2 regions of the Paenibacillus sp. p3-SID867 genome follow, and region 1 is predicted to be linked to the other one. Evidence: predicted binding sites of a transcription regulator. Region 1 holds the regulator's gene; the other holds the start of a gene.
What was found. Region 1 encodes NrdR, which represses ribonucleotide reductase genes. Its sites were predicted from a motif close to AACACNATATATNGTGTT; they were not measured.

Region 1 (7,473 bases):
CGGGGTTGTCATTCAAATTCTCCGCAGTCCCTCGAAGGCGGATCTGGACGACTCCGGCAGCATCTCCCCGTGGGAGGCGATGTGGCTCGGGATCGCGTTATCGCTCGATGCGTTCGGCGCAGGGCTTGGCGCTGCCATGCTGGGCTTCTCACCGTTAGGTACCGCGGCTGTTGTTTCTTTGTTTAGCGGGATATTTCTGGTGCTGGGCATGAGGGTTGGATTACGCTTTGCATCCAAGGGCGGGATGCGTTTTATCTCTTATTTGCCTGCTTTTTTGTTAATCGTCATGGGTATAATGAAGCTGTTATGAGGTGAAGTCATGAATATCGGTTTAACCGGAGGAATTGCAACTGGCAAGAGCACCGTGTCCTCCATGTTGACCATGAAGGGAGCACTTCTCGTCGATGCGGATCTCATCGCCCGGGAAGTCATGCTCCCGGGTCATCCGGTGCTAGGTAAAGTGACCGAACATTTTGGACAAGCGATCCTGTTTGAGGACGGTACGTTGAATCGAAAAAAACTCGGGGAAGTGATTTTCCATCATCCCGAGCAGAGAACGGTATTGAATGAGATCACGCATCCGGCGATACGGCAGGAAATCCGGGAACGGACGGAAGCGTATGAGCGGCAGTATCCCGACCGGCTGGTCGTAGCGGATATCCCGCTGCTGCTTGAGGCCAAGGAGCATTATTCTTATCTTGACCAGATCGCTGTTGTTTATGTACCGCGAGAGCTGCAGCTTGAGCGTCTGATGGTACGCGATGATCTTAACAGGGAAGCGGCAGAAGCGCGTTTAAACAGTCAGATGGATATCGAGGAGAAGAAGCGTCTGGCGGATATCCTCATCGATAACAGCGGAACATTGGCCGAGACACAGCAGCAGGTGGACAACCTGTGGGGCAGGTTGGTTAGTCTATGAAGTGGCTCCGTAAAAAAAGAGTGCTGCTTCTGCTGTTTGTCTCTTTTGTAGCGCTTCTGTATCTGAGCTCGAACTGGATGACCTTGCTGTATCCGATTCATTATAAGGATGAAATTCGGAAGCATGCCGCTTACTATGAGGTCGATCCGTTCCTGGTGGCATCCATCATTCGTGTCGAGACGAACTTCAAGCCGGGTAAGGAGTCCAAGAAAGGCGCCCTGGGCATTATGCAGCTGATGCCGGATACGGCCAATTGGGCGATGGAAATGGCCAAGCTGCCATCGGTAAACCTGCTGAACGTAAAGAATGAAGTGGATGCGAATATCCAGCTGGGCACCTGGTATATTCAGAACCTGCACAAGGAAATGGACGGCAACCCGATTGCCGCCATCGCCGCCTATAATGCAGGCCCCGGGAACGTCAAGAATTGGATCAACAAGGGCATGTGGGATGGAACCTATGAGAATGTGAAGAGTATTCCCATCGGGGAAACCCGCCACTATGTACAGCGCGTGATTTATTATTATAATCAATATACGGATGTGTATAAGGACGGCTTTTAACGAAAAAAGAGCGCTGGACAGGCTCTTACATCGAGCCGTCCAACACTCCTTTTTTAAGGAAGAATCAATTATTGACCGGAGAATTGACCAGCCAATTGTTGCTCGGCCAGGGTTACAAGACGCTTTGTGATGTATCCCCCGATCGAACCGTTCTCGTAGGAAGTCATGTTACCTTGGTATCCGTCTTGTGGAATGGAGATACCAAGTTCTTGAGCTACCTCGTACTTCAATTGCTCAAGAGCAGCGTTTGCGCGAGGAACAACCAGGTTGTTGGAGTTGTTGTTGCTTTGTGCCATGTTAAGTTCACCTCCTTGGGTTGGTAAAAGTATTATGTCTCGGGTTTCGCATTTTCATAACATAAAAGAAAAAAGTTTTGCTGGTAAATTTTTCATTAGCGCCATTAAGGCTAAAATACGCTGAAACAAAGGAAGTGAAGATGACTTTATGAAGTGTCCATATTGCAGTTATGCCGGAACGAAAGTGCTGGATTCCAGGCCTGCCAACGAGAATAAATCCATCCGCCGCCGCAGGGAATGCGAACAGTGCAGCAAGAGATTCACAACCTTTGAGATGGTGGAGGAAACGCCGCTGATTGTTGTGAAGAAGGATGGAAGCCGCGAAGAATTCAGCCGGGAGAAGGTACTCCGCGGTTTGATCCGAGCATGCGAGAAGCGCCCGGTATCCGTGGACCAGCTGGATATGATCGTATCGGATGTCGAGAAGGCACTGCGCAATACCGCAGCAGCAGAGGTGGAGAGCCGCCAGATCGGGGAGCTTCTGATGGAACGGCTGTATCCGGTCGATGAGGTAGCGTACGTCCGGTTTGCGTCCGTGTATCGGCAGTTCAAGGATATCAATATGTTTATGAAGGAACTGAAAAGCCTGCTGTCCAAGGATACGGACGGTCAGGAGCTGTAAGAGCGCCAGGGTTCTGCGTGATCCAGGTGCTCTTCCGGTGCTCTCAAGGAGCCCATCCTCATCATCGATAAGTGACATTATATAGAGAAGTAAAAGGGATACAGCACGTCATCAAAAAATGTGAAAAACCTGTTGACATGCCTGCTGATTTTTTATATGATATAGAAGTCGCTTACGGGGCCTTAGCTCAGCTGGGAGAGCGCATCGCTGGCAGCGATGAGGTCAGGGGTTCGATCCCCCTAGGCTCCATACAAAGAAAACCCTTGATGGTATATCATCAAGGGTTTTTGCTTTTTTTATAACTTTTTAATACTTCCCAGAAATGGTCTTGGGCACGAATATTGAGAATAATAAAGATGGGTAAAAAGGGATTACATTAAACGCACATTTAACGCAATTTAATAATTACATGAGCGTAAAAAAGGAAGTACAACGCATCGTTGATTGTTCTTACTTTATTTTAATCGCTTGTAACAGAAGTAGGAGCGGCATCTGTCGCTCGACCGAACCTAAATCCGGAAGAGAGCAGCAAGACCAAAAATCCAACGGCGACGCCCCACAAAATCAAGGCGTTTGAGTGAGCTGCGTCCAGTCCGCCGAAGTACATTACTTCGCGTAGCCCTCCTGCCGCGAACCGCAGTGGCGTCCACGAATAGATCCAATCTCGCGTCGTCTGCGACAAGAACTCCGGAGCCATGTTCAGGAGCGGCACGGAGAAGAACATCAGCAGTACGAGCAGCGGCATTGCCCGGAATCCGATCCAATTCAGCAAGGAAGATTGCAACAAGAAGAACGCCGATCCAGCCAACCATAAGAACAACCACGTCTCCCCCGCGTTCGCCAGTTCCATGCCGTACCACGACGAAGCCATCCATATGGTGTAGCACGAGGCTATGCCGACGATCGCAAGCCCCCCGATAGCTTGCAGCGCGCTGACTGTCCATCTCCTTGAACCCGCGGCGACCGCCTTCTGGCTAGCCAGGAACAGGACGACTCCGGTCACCATGCTGCTGATCCATATAATCTGGGTCAACAAACCCGGCGCATTCCCCGCCACATTATTCACTCCCGGTGGATGCACGACTTCCTCCTGAACGTTTACCGGTGTCATTAAAGCTTTAGCCGTTTCAACCGGAATTTGCTCCGTTTGCTGTCCGATCTGCCCAAGCAGCTGCTGCAACAGTTCTCCGTTGATCATTTTCATCGCTTGTCCCATTGCCTGTCCTACGACCATCGAAGCTTGGGTGTTCATACCCTCGTTGGAGATGATCTTTACATTTGGCTGAATCGGCGAGTGAGTTGCTAACGAGAGTAAACCGCTGCTCAGATCCGCCGGAATCACCATCGCTCCGTAATATTCGCGTTTATCCAGTCCTTCCCGAGCCTTTTCCTCGGAATCCACGACATGCCAGACGAGCGGCATTGCCGGGCTCGACAGCAACTTTTCCCGGATCACTTCCCCTACCGCAAACGTTCCTCCAGTCGGCAGCTCCGCCGGCTGGTCAAGGATAACGAGGGCCACCGGGACCTCCTTTGGCTTCGATCCAAGCACCGATCCCATCATCGCTACCCCGAATATGGTCAACACGATCAGGACGAGCACCATTCCCAGCCACATCATTTTTTGTGTCAGCATTTTCACGATCCACTACTCCTCGTCTCTTTATAACGAACATATGGTTGACTATCAACCGCGATGTTCATATGTGAAAGGTCCACCATATAATATGGCTGCATTACACGGTCACTTCATGGCAATGAACAAAAATAGCGTTGCTGCAGCAACGCTTCTGTTTCCATTTGATTACAAAAATGATCACTCAAGTACATTCGTGAATCGAAAGACATCACCGCACTTAAATTTCGGCGATGTCTTTCTAGAGATTCAGCTACACAAACTTCAAAATCTACTGTTCGAATTTTTTCGTTTTTCTGCCGGCAAGATGGCCTCGATTACGTCCCAATGCTCAGCGATCTTTTCATCCTCTACGCGGAACAAATCGTAGAAAGCGGTATGCTGACCATCAAACAGACCTTCACTCATTGTAAGAACAAAATCGCCTTGACCGATAACTTGATGGACATGAGTATATTGAAACTCAACATTTTTCTCCTTCAGAGCCTGCAAAGCAGTGTGAAGACCTGAAAGGCCATCTGCAATATGCGGACTATGCTGAATGTAGTGATCTCCATCAAAGTAAGAGGCAAGCAGGTCAGGGTTCTTCCCGAGCAAGATGTTCTCAACATAGCTTCTGACAAATGCCTTGTTGGCATCCGTCTTGTCGATATCCTTAATCGTAACCGGTCCGTCAATCATTGTATGATTGCTTGGTGTCTTCTCCACCATCTCTTGCAAATTATCCCAGTGCTCAATGATTAGTCCATTCTCAAAACGGAAGATATCAAATACGATTTTAGGGCCGTGAAAATGATATACAGAATGAAGTGCCACATAATTTCCGTCAACTAAAGCCCGCTTAATGCTTACCTTTGTACCAATTTCCTTTAAATGATCTAGAGCACCAAGCATGGTTTCACGACCATCGAGTAAGGCCTGGTTATGCTGAATATATTGATCTGGATGAACGTAAGCCGTAATCGCTTCGGGATTGCCGCTCTCAAAACTTTCCAGTACGGCGACTGCCTTGCGAACAAGCTCATGTTGATGATTGGATGTCATTGGAATATCCTCCTTGGAATTTTTTTTGGTCATTAGATAAATAATGAACATTACGTTGTTTATTTATCTCTTGCTCATTATAATAGAGGCTAATATAACGCTCAATATTCAATATTTTTAGTTATGATGGATAACAGACAACTCATAAAAATTTGTCGCTTAACGACCTAAATAAATGTAGGGGGAACGAAAACAATGAACAAGAAAACCGACCTAAGAATACTGCGCACGAAACAATCAATTCGAAAGGCGTTTTATGAGCTTATTCAGGAAAAGGGATATGAATCCATAACGATCCAGGATATTGCCGATCGGGCTATGATCAATCGAAACACATTTTATCTCCACTACCAAAACAAGCCTGATTTATTAGATACATGTATGAATGAATTGTTGAGCGAACTAAAGGATGCGGTCGTTCTTAGTCCCATCAGCATGAATCCTTTCAGTATTTCTCTACTCGAGACAGTCATGCAAACTGTACTGGAGCATATTTCTCTAAATTTGACCTTTTATCATTCCATGTTAATAGATGAGAATAGAATCTATCAGTTTCAAGCGAAAATGGAAAATATCATTAAAGATAAATTAATTGAGGGGTGGAAACCTGCTCAGGGAAACTCCCCATTAGCGATATCCAAGGAATTGCTGATCGAATACCTCGGTTCGTCTTTCATGGGGATTGTAATTTGGTGGATTAAAAACGATAAACCCCTTCCTGCAGATGAAGTTTCATCTCAGTTTAGCAGAATCGTTGCCTACGGGCATTTAAGAGCTGCCGGCATCGCCGTCGAGGAATAAAATTAGCGAAGTAGAAGGAGCAGGGTTCAGATCTGCCCTTTACATTTGAATGACATGGTGCTAAACTTGATTTCGATAGTTATAGAACTGCAGAAGATATGCGGGGAGGTGGATACAGTGGGAGAAAATCAAGAAGATATCGGGCAAGCGGTTAAAGTGTATAAAGCTTTGGGGGAACCAACCCGGTTGAAAATCGCTTTACTGCTCGCGAAAGAGAGCGATTTATGCTTCACCGCCGTCGGTGAAAGGCTTGAATCGGTTGCAGGCTCGACGCTATCGCATCATTTAAAGCAATTGACGGACTCTGGCTTGATTGATTCTCGCAAGAATGGATCGTTTATTCACTATAACGTCAATCGAGAAATAGCGGAAAAATTTGCGCCCTTTTTGTTGGCGTAATTTTTTCGGAAATCAATTCTATAAGTTTAGAACTATAGAATTGATTGAGGCTTATACTTAAATGGATTTTAGCGAACGAGTCGATTTGGAATGATTATTCAACAGTTTTTTACTAATCCCCCCTATTCCATATTAAGAAGGAGAGAATTACTATGAGCGGTCAAACGAATACGATGGAGATTGGAATGAGCACCTTCCTTCATGCAAATCCCGGAAATGGCGGTGTCTCGCATGCCCAGAGGCTGCGCCAGGCGATCGAAGAAATCCAATTGGCAGATCAGGTCGGCCTTGACGTCTATGCCATCGGCGAGCATCATCGCATCGAATACACAAGCTCGTCGCCAGCTGTCATTCTGGCCGCAGCTGCAGCTACAACGAAGCGGATCCGGCTCTCGAGCGCAGTGACGGTGCTATCTTCGGACGATCCGGTGCGGATATATCAGGACTTTGCAACGTTGGACGGTCTGTCGAACGGGCGAGCGGAAATCATGGCCGGACGGGGTTCGTTCATCGAGTCGTTCCCGCTATTCGGCTATGACCTGAAGCATTACGAGGAATTGTATGAAGAGAAACTGGAACTGCTGTTGAAGATTCGCGCTTCCGAAAAAGTGACCTGGCGTGGCGGTCATCGCCCGGCGATTGACAACATGGGCGTCTATCCTCGTGCACAGCAGGAGCCTTTGCCTGTCTGGATCGGTACGGGCGGCAATCCGGAATCAGCTGTTCGGGCCGGCTTGCTGGGACTTCCTATTGCCTTCTCAATCCTGGGAGGGGAGCCGCAAAGATTCGCACCCTTAGTGGAGCTTTATAAAGAAGCCGCCGTGAAAGCTGGTCACGATCCGAATAAGCTGCAAATTGCTACACATTCGCATGGCTTTATTTCGAATACGGCACAAGAGGCTGCTAAGCGGTATTACCCTGTCATGGCTGGCCAAATGAACCACATTGGACGGGAACGAGGCTGGTCTACCTATACACGTGACTCGTACGATTCAGCCCGCAACCTTCATGGCGCTCTATACGTCGGTGATCCCGAATACATCGCAGAAAAAATCGTGCTGCTGCATAAGAATCTTGGCTTGACTCGCTTCATGATGTACAACGATTTCAGTTCGCTGCCGCATCGCGATTTACTGCAAACGATTGAGCTTCTAGGGACCAAAGTAGCGCCGATTGTCCGTAAGGAGCTGGCA
Region 2 (7,473 bases), on a different contig from region 1:
GGACTTAAATATCAGGGTGGAGTGCTCCTTAAGTAAATTCCGCAGATCGGCGCTGCTTCGGGCTGTGAGATTTCCAGTGGTCAGCCACAGCAGATTATCGTAAGGATCCACGGAGTCGTCGGTTGCGATGGAGGGCGTTCCGGCAAACCAATGACTGGATTTGGATGAAGTCACGAGTCCTTTGGCTGTTGCAGGCAGCGATACGGATACCAGCTTCGTCGTTGAATGCGTCTGCTGGGGCTCATCCGGTAGGGCTTCACTATTTAGTGCATTAAAATAAACCGGCTTCTTGCCGGGCAGCTGGACCTGCCAGACGGGGGACACGTCATACAGCTTGCGCACGGTGCTGCCTTGAGGCAATGACCCTCCAGCCTTCACAAGGCCTTCCGCAGCGAGCCGCTCTTTCAGCGGCGCTTGGCTGTAGGGAAGGGTTGAGCCGATCCCGTATTCACTCAGGATATATCCGCCGTCTTCGCCTGCACTGATAATCATGTATCCTTGCGGTAGTCCTTCATCGGAAATCGTGACTAACCAGCCGTGCGTGCCCGGACCGAGCGGGGTGAACTCGAGTGTTGCTTCGTCCCATGTCGTAAATGGCGCATGGGCCGATAATTGGGCGACAGTCTCCTCGGCAAAGTCCATCAAATTCCCAGGAACCTGAGCTACAGCTTTGTTCTGACTAACCCCTGAAACGCCTGATATGTGATGATCCGCTGTAAGCGGAGTGCCAGTCAGACTGAGGCTGTTCGCAGAATTGGAAACGTCGGCCTGGCTTGCTGCAGCCAAGCTTGCCTGCGGCTGGACCGTGCTGAACCAGAGGATAGTCGTTACAATGATGGAAACAGACAACATTCGATATCGGCTGTTCAGCTTGTTATCGGTTGATTGGGGCTTGAAGTTCTTGAAATCCTTGACATCATGGATATGAAGTTTCATGTTCCAACGTTTCAAATCATTAACCGCCTTTCCTTGGCCCTACGCGCCGTGGATGTGTTGGAATCATCATATCGGACAAGCTCTGCAAAGGCTGTTGCAAGCTGTCGCGGTAGGAGAAGGGAGAATGGTTCTTTTTTTGCCTGCTTTTGTAGAGGAGCGTCATGATGACGCACCCACAGACGAACACAGATGAAATAGACCGCAGGTTATGACGGACAAGCTCACTTTCGGCTCGTACTGCCATTGCATTTCGGACCGGCGGTTCTTATATTGCTCCTCGATGAGCGCTTTTTTCTCTTCATCCTGCTCCTTGAGCAGGTCCTCGTAATAGCTGTCGATCACCAACAGTTCATCTTCAAGACGTTCTCTTGCTTTTGTGGCCCAGTCATAGTCGAGCTTACTTAGCTTATCGATAAGATGGTTCTCCAGCGCATCTACGGCCTGCTGCAAGGTAAGAGCAGCGGGGCGGACGTGAACGCTTTCCGGCAAGCGGGGCGTCAGCTCGCGTCCATCCAGGATCGCCGGGAAGTCTTGGGCAATCGCACGGCTGGATAGCGAGATTCCGAGAAAAAACAATTCCTCCCGCTTCAGATCACAGCTGAACTCTACCTTGAAGCAGACGCCCAGCCACTGCTCATACGGCGTGGAACGGGCTCTTGGACGAGGCTCGGTATCGCGCTGCTGGAACAGATAGACGCATTTGCCTTCCTCTCGGGAAGCATTCCAGATTTGGGCCAGCCGGCTGCTGCCGTAGCCAATGTTCTCCCGCTGAATGCGGCCGGGACCGAGGGTGGGCAGAACCGGAGCATTCCCGTAAAAGCGGGCCAGGAGCGGATCCTGCGTAGGCGAGGCAAGCTGCGCTTTGGCTTCGGCTTCCTTGCTTTCTGCAAGCCGTTCGTCGTATTTTTCCGGATCAAACACGAAATTGAACGATAACGTTTCGGCGGGAGCGCCGGTACGCTCCACGAAACCCCAGTAATACGGGCGGTTGGTGAGCATTTTGTCGGCTTGCGGAGACAGTTTCACGGTGACATGCTCAGGCGATTTTTCAATGACGGTGCATTCGGTGGCTTCCAAATAGGCCATGAAGTGCTGCTGCACCTCCTGCGGCGTCATGGTCATATTAGGCTTCTTCCTCTCTTAGATTATCTTCGACGGTGCTTCCCTGCTCGATATCCTGCTTGATATGGTGAATCGAGTCGCCCAATGTGCTGATGCGCTGGCGGATTTCATCATCGTTGCCGGACTCCAGCATGATTTTGTACAGGCTCTTCTCGATGGACTCCTTCTTCTCGAACCGCTCGAGAATGACATCCAGACCCCCGATGACCATCTCGAACATGTTGATCTTCTCGTGCAGCAGGTTCAGAATGTGCTCTTCAATGGTTCCTGACGTGGACAGGTTGTAGATCTTCACGTCATTGGTCTGGCCGAGACGATGCACGCGTCCGATCCGCTGCTCGACCCGCATGGGATTCCAGGGCAGATCGAAGTTGATCATATGGTGGCAGAATTGCAGATTGATGCCTTCGCCGCCGGCTTCCGTCGCGATCATGACCTGCGCCTTGCCGCGGAACAGATCCATCATCCAGTCTTTCTTGCCGCGGTTCATTCCGCCCCGGTACGGTACGGAGATGAGCCCATGATCGCGGAAATAATTGAGCAGGTATTCCTGCGTGGCGCGGTATTCCGTGAATACGATGACCTTCTCGTTCATTTGCTGGATCAGCTCGATGGTTTTTTCCGCCTTGGTGTTGGCTTTGATAGCCTTGATGAGATAGACGAGCTCCCAGATTTTATCGCGCAGCGGAGAGTCCTCGGGCAGCTTCTTGGACAGATTAACAAGAGTCACGAAAACGGCATCGCGGCTGCTGCACACTTCACGCTGGAGCGTAACAAGGGACAGCATACTGCTTAAATTTCCCCCTGCTGCCTGATACTGATCTTTGACGAAGGACGTGACGCCGTCGTATAATGACTGTTCTTCGGGCGAGAGGCTAAGCCCTACATTGCGGACGGATCGCTTGGTGAATTTCACTTCGCCTTCGCCGCGGCGGTTACGGATCATGACCTTGGACAGCTCATCCTTGAGCTGCTCCTGGTTCTTGGGTCTTCGTTTATCGACAACAAAATTAGCGGCAAACTGCCCTTGGCCTCCAAGCTGGCCCGGCTTCAGCAGGGTGATCAGATTGAAGAGCTCGCTGAGATCATTCTGCACCGGCGTGGCCGTCAGCAAGAGGCAGTATTTTTTGCGCAGCTTTTGAATGAATTGATAGTTGGATGTTTTCTTGTTCTTGAGCTTGTGCGCCTCATCGATGATGAGCATGTCGTACTCCTCGTTCAGCAGAATCTCCTGATGCGGATCGCGCTTCGCCGTGTCCATGGAGGCGACAACGATATCATTGCCCCAGGAGTACGCTTTTTTCTGCGCAATCGCAGGAATGCCGAACTTGGAGTTCAGCTCGCGAACCCATTGCAGCACAAGGGAAGCCGGAACGAGAATCAACACCTTGGATACCAGGCCGCGCACAATGTATTCTTTTAAAATAAGGCCGGCTTCAATCGTTTTACCAAGCCCCACCTCATCAGCGAGAATGGCTCGGCCCGACATCTCGAACAATACGCGTCTGGCGGTATCGGTCTGATGGGGGAGCGGGGATAAGCCGCCTAGGTGCTTGAGGCATTGCAATTCTTCAAAGCTTGTAACGAGACGCGATTTCTCGCCCTCCACGGCAAGCTGGGCCAGACGATAGTCACCCCAAGGTCCGCCCTTGTCCAGTCGACCGGCGAGATCGTCAAACCAGGAACGGTCGATCTGCAATGGAACGGGAAGACGCGCGTCGAAAATCATGCCTGAGTCGGTAGATGGCTGATGAAACATGTCGATCTCCTCCTGTTGTGAAAGATTCCGGGCCAGCGGTGTATATGTAGTATGGACGAAAAAAGAAGTCTTCATAACCTTGCACGGATTCGGAAGGCGTGGAATAACCCAAAGGGCGCACGGTTGCTGGAATTGGATATTTTCATCCTTTTTTTTCATAGGGATGGGCGAAAAAGAGAGCGAGAGGAAGAAAGCGGAAGCTTGCGAGCGGGAGCTTGGATCTGTTGGCTTAATTTTCACATTATCGGCATAGTTAACCTATATATAGTGTAGTATAATGGATTAGTAGCACTATATATGGTGTATATAGTGGTTTTGAATGTTTGACCGGCTACATAACAGGTTATGTTGTTGGTGAGCGCATAACTGCGGAACTTTTTAATTTTATATTTTATATAGGAGGTAGTTGCTCTTGAGTACGATGCAGAATCAGCGGCTGGAAGGTTTAAGCGAGAAGATCTTTTTGGACCGGTATGCCTGGAAGGATGCGGACTCCAACAACGCTAAGGTAGGCGATGTGGTGCTCGTTTTGACGAAGGATGATCCTAAATTTCCGACCAAGGAAGTTGGCGAAATCGTGAAGCGCGAAGGCCGCAAGGTCACGGTGAAGACACGGAAGGGCGAGCTTGTGGAATCGGACGTGGAGAAGCTGACGTTAACCATCGAGAAAACGCCGGAAGAAATGTGGGATCGACTCGCGGCTGCCATGTCATCGGTTGAGGCAACGCCGGAACTGCAGGAAGAGTGGCGCGGGAAGTTCCGCGAGATTCTGGATGATTGGAAGCTGGTGCCGGGCGGACGGATTGCGGCTGGAGCGGGTGCAAGCGATGAGTTGACGCTGTTCAACTGTTACGTGATTCCTTCACCGAAGGACAGCCGGGGCGGCATCATGGAAACTCTGAGCGAGATGACCGAGATCATGGCACGCGGCGGCGGAGTCGGCATTAATTTGTCTTCCCTGCGTCCTCGGCGCGCGATCGTAAGAGGCGTGAACGGTTCCTCCAGCGGTGCGGTATCGTGGGGCGGCTTGTTCAGTTATACGACGGGATTGATCGAGCAGGGCGGAAGCCGCCGGGGCGCGCTCATGCTGATGATTAATGATTGGCACCCGGACGTGGAGGATTTCATTACCGTGAAGCAGACGATGGGACAAGTTACGAATGCGAACCTGTCGGTATGCGTCAGCAATGATTTCATGAAGGCCGTGAAGGAAGATCTGGACTGGGAGCTGGTGTTCCCGGATACTACGGATCCTGACTATGATGAGCTGTGGGACGGCGATCTGGATAAATGGAAGAAAGCCGGACGCCGTATCATTCCATATAAAACAGTAAAAGCACGCGAGGTCTGGCACACGATTATCGAATCCGCATGGAAATCCGCAGAGCCGGGCGTCGTATTCATGGAATACTATAACCAGATGTCCAACAGCTGGTATTTCAACCCGATTATCTGTACGAACCCTTGCGGCGAGCAGGGACTTCCGGGCTGGGGCGTATGCAACCTGTCCGCGATGAACCTGTCGAAGTTCTATGATGAAGCGAACCATGACGTTGCCTGGGATGAGCTGGCTACAACGACACGGTACTCCGTGCGTTTCCTGGATAATGTCATTGACCGGACGCCGTACCATTTTGAAGAAAACGAATTGAACCAGAAAAAAGAGCGCCGCGTAGGTCTCGGAACGATGGGTCTGGCCGAGCTGATGATCAAGCTGAACATCCGTTACGGCAGTCCGGAATCGTTGGAGTTCCTGGATAAGCTGTATGGCTTCATCGCCCGCGAAGCTTATCTCGCTTCCGCCGATATTGCCGAAGAGAAGGGTTCGTTCCAGGCATTCGATGCCGAGCTGTACCTGCAAAGCGGCTTCATGAAAAATATGGCCGAGGTGTATCCGGAAGTTGCCGAAGCGGTGCGTGAAAAAGGCGCACGGAACGTTACCGTCATTACCCAAGCGCCAACGGGCAGCACGGGTACGATGGTCGGAACGTCGACAGGCATCGAGCCGTACTTTGCCTTCAAATACTTCCGTCAGAGCCGACTCGGTTTCGACGAGCAGTTCGTGCCGATTGCCCAGGATTGGCTGGACAGCCATCCGGGCGAAGAGCTTCCGGATTATTACGTCACGGCGATGAGTCTCTCCGCCGAGGATCACATCCGGGTGCAGGCGGCAATTCAGCGCTGGGTGGACAGCTCGATCTCGAAGACGGCCAACTGTCCGTCGGACTTTACGGTTGAAGATACAAAACGACTGTATGAGCTGGCATTCGATTTGGGATGTAAGGGAGTAACGATCTACCGCGACGGCAGCCGTGACGTGCAGGTGCTGCAGACGGAGAAAAAAGAAGATAAGGTCGTCGAAGCGACCACAGCTTCTACTGCGGAAACAGCGCTGGAGCAAAGCGCGGCAGGCCAAGCCGCAGAGGATGCAACGAACGTGGAGCCGGCGGCTGCCAGCGTGGCCGTGACAGCCTCAGCGAGCAAGAGCGGGTTGGATAAGCAATACAAGAAGCGTCCGCAAGTGCTGCGCGGCGCAACCTATAAAATGAACACGCCGTTCGGCATGGCGTATATTACCATCAACGATCTGGACGGTATCCCTAGCGAAATCTTCCTGAACGTCGGCAAGGCCGGTTCGGATGTGTTCGCAATGGCGGAAGCCTTGGGCCGCGTCTGCTCCTTGTTCCTGCGTTACGGAGACCACGGCAATAAGGTGGAGCTGCTGATCAAGCACCTCAAGGGCATCGGCGGCACCGGCGCGATCGGCTTCGGCGCAAACCGCGTGGAATCCATCGCCGACGCTGTGGCGAAGGCGCTTGAGACGCACGTGGCGAACAACGCCGGGGTGGATCATGACCATGATCCGGCACCGGTCGCAGCCACGATGGCGCCTGTCGATGCAGGCGAGGCCGAGGCGACGGCAGCCGCAGGGTATGGCGGACACGGCTCCCACGCAGGCGGCAGCTCGATGTCGCTGGATCTGTGCCCATCCTGCGGCGGGGCATCCTTGATCAATATCGAGGGATGTAAGACTTGCGGGAACTGCGGGTATAGTAAGTGTTCGTGAGGAAGCCGTTAGAACAGGACATTAGCAGCAGGTGTGATATTCCATAATTTTTTGGATTTGTTTCAGAATAAATTAGATAGAAAATTCCAAAAATCCTTAGAAACGATTATTTATTCATTTAATATAATAATTCAGATAAGGCCAGACAACAGGTATTGTTGTTCTGGTCTTTTTGGTTAGGAGGATTATTTTGCTGAATAGACCTTATATTTATGAAGATGAATCAATTGAAGGCTACATAAATAGGGTAGCGGCACTAAATTATCGAACTGAGAACTTACTGAAGTTCCCTTAGACAAATTAAAAAAATAACATATTACAAATTACAAGGTTATCCTTGGCAAAGAGAACTATCCCTGATTGGTTATGAAAAATCGGATCCAATATTGCCCGTATTGTATTAACAATCAGATTTAAAGCCACGCGTCCGGTATACAGTTATAGCCTGATCGCGTTAATGCCAGCATGGTTATACCAAAAAACCAAGACCTGCTGGAGCAGGCCTTGGTTTGGGTGTGATTATCGTATTACGCTGTCACAATTAGCATTGCCTTTACGCAGGCAGAAATTTTATTCGTAGGTCAGGCTG

Region 2: M4D81_RS10640 (adenosylcobalamin-dependent ribonucleoside-diphosphate reductase) is a predicted target of NrdR. The motif match lies at 4,105-4,122, and genes of this name have one in related genera.

The regions. Positions count from the first base shown of each region.
Region 1 covers NZ_JAMBDM010000011.1:20,494-27,966, reverse strand. Annotated here, with positions in the region: gene M4D81_RS21935 (MntP/YtaF family protein) at 1-310, shown strand, start outside; gene coaE (dephospho-CoA kinase) at 320-919, shown strand; gene M4D81_RS21925 (lytic transglycosylase domain-containing protein) at 916-1,482, shown strand; gene M4D81_RS21920 (alpha/beta-type small acid-soluble spore protein) at 1,551-1,778, opposite strand; gene nrdR (transcriptional regulator NrdR) at 1,927-2,400, shown strand; tRNA gene M4D81_RS21910 (tRNA-Ala) at 2,577-2,649, shown strand; gene M4D81_RS21905 (YhgE/Pip domain-containing protein) at 2,861-4,042, opposite strand; gene M4D81_RS21900 (nuclear transport factor 2 family protein) at 4,301-5,080, opposite strand; gene M4D81_RS21895 (TetR/AcrR family transcriptional regulator) at 5,276-5,881, shown strand; gene M4D81_RS21890 (ArsR/SmtB family transcription factor) at 5,999-6,280, shown strand; gene M4D81_RS21885 (Atu2307/SP_0267 family LLM class monooxygenase) at 6,433-7,473, shown strand, end outside.
Region 2 covers NZ_JAMBDM010000004.1:328,873-336,345, reverse strand. Annotated here, with positions in the region: gene M4D81_RS10655 (hypothetical protein) at 1-951, opposite strand, end outside; gene M4D81_RS10650 (YqhG family protein) at 1,096-2,058, opposite strand; gene M4D81_RS10645 (DEAD/DEAH box helicase) at 2,060-3,817, opposite strand; gene M4D81_RS10640 (adenosylcobalamin-dependent ribonucleoside-diphosphate reductase) at 4,239-6,884, shown strand; gene M4D81_RS10635 (BtaManbiosPhlase) at 7,455-7,473, opposite strand, start outside.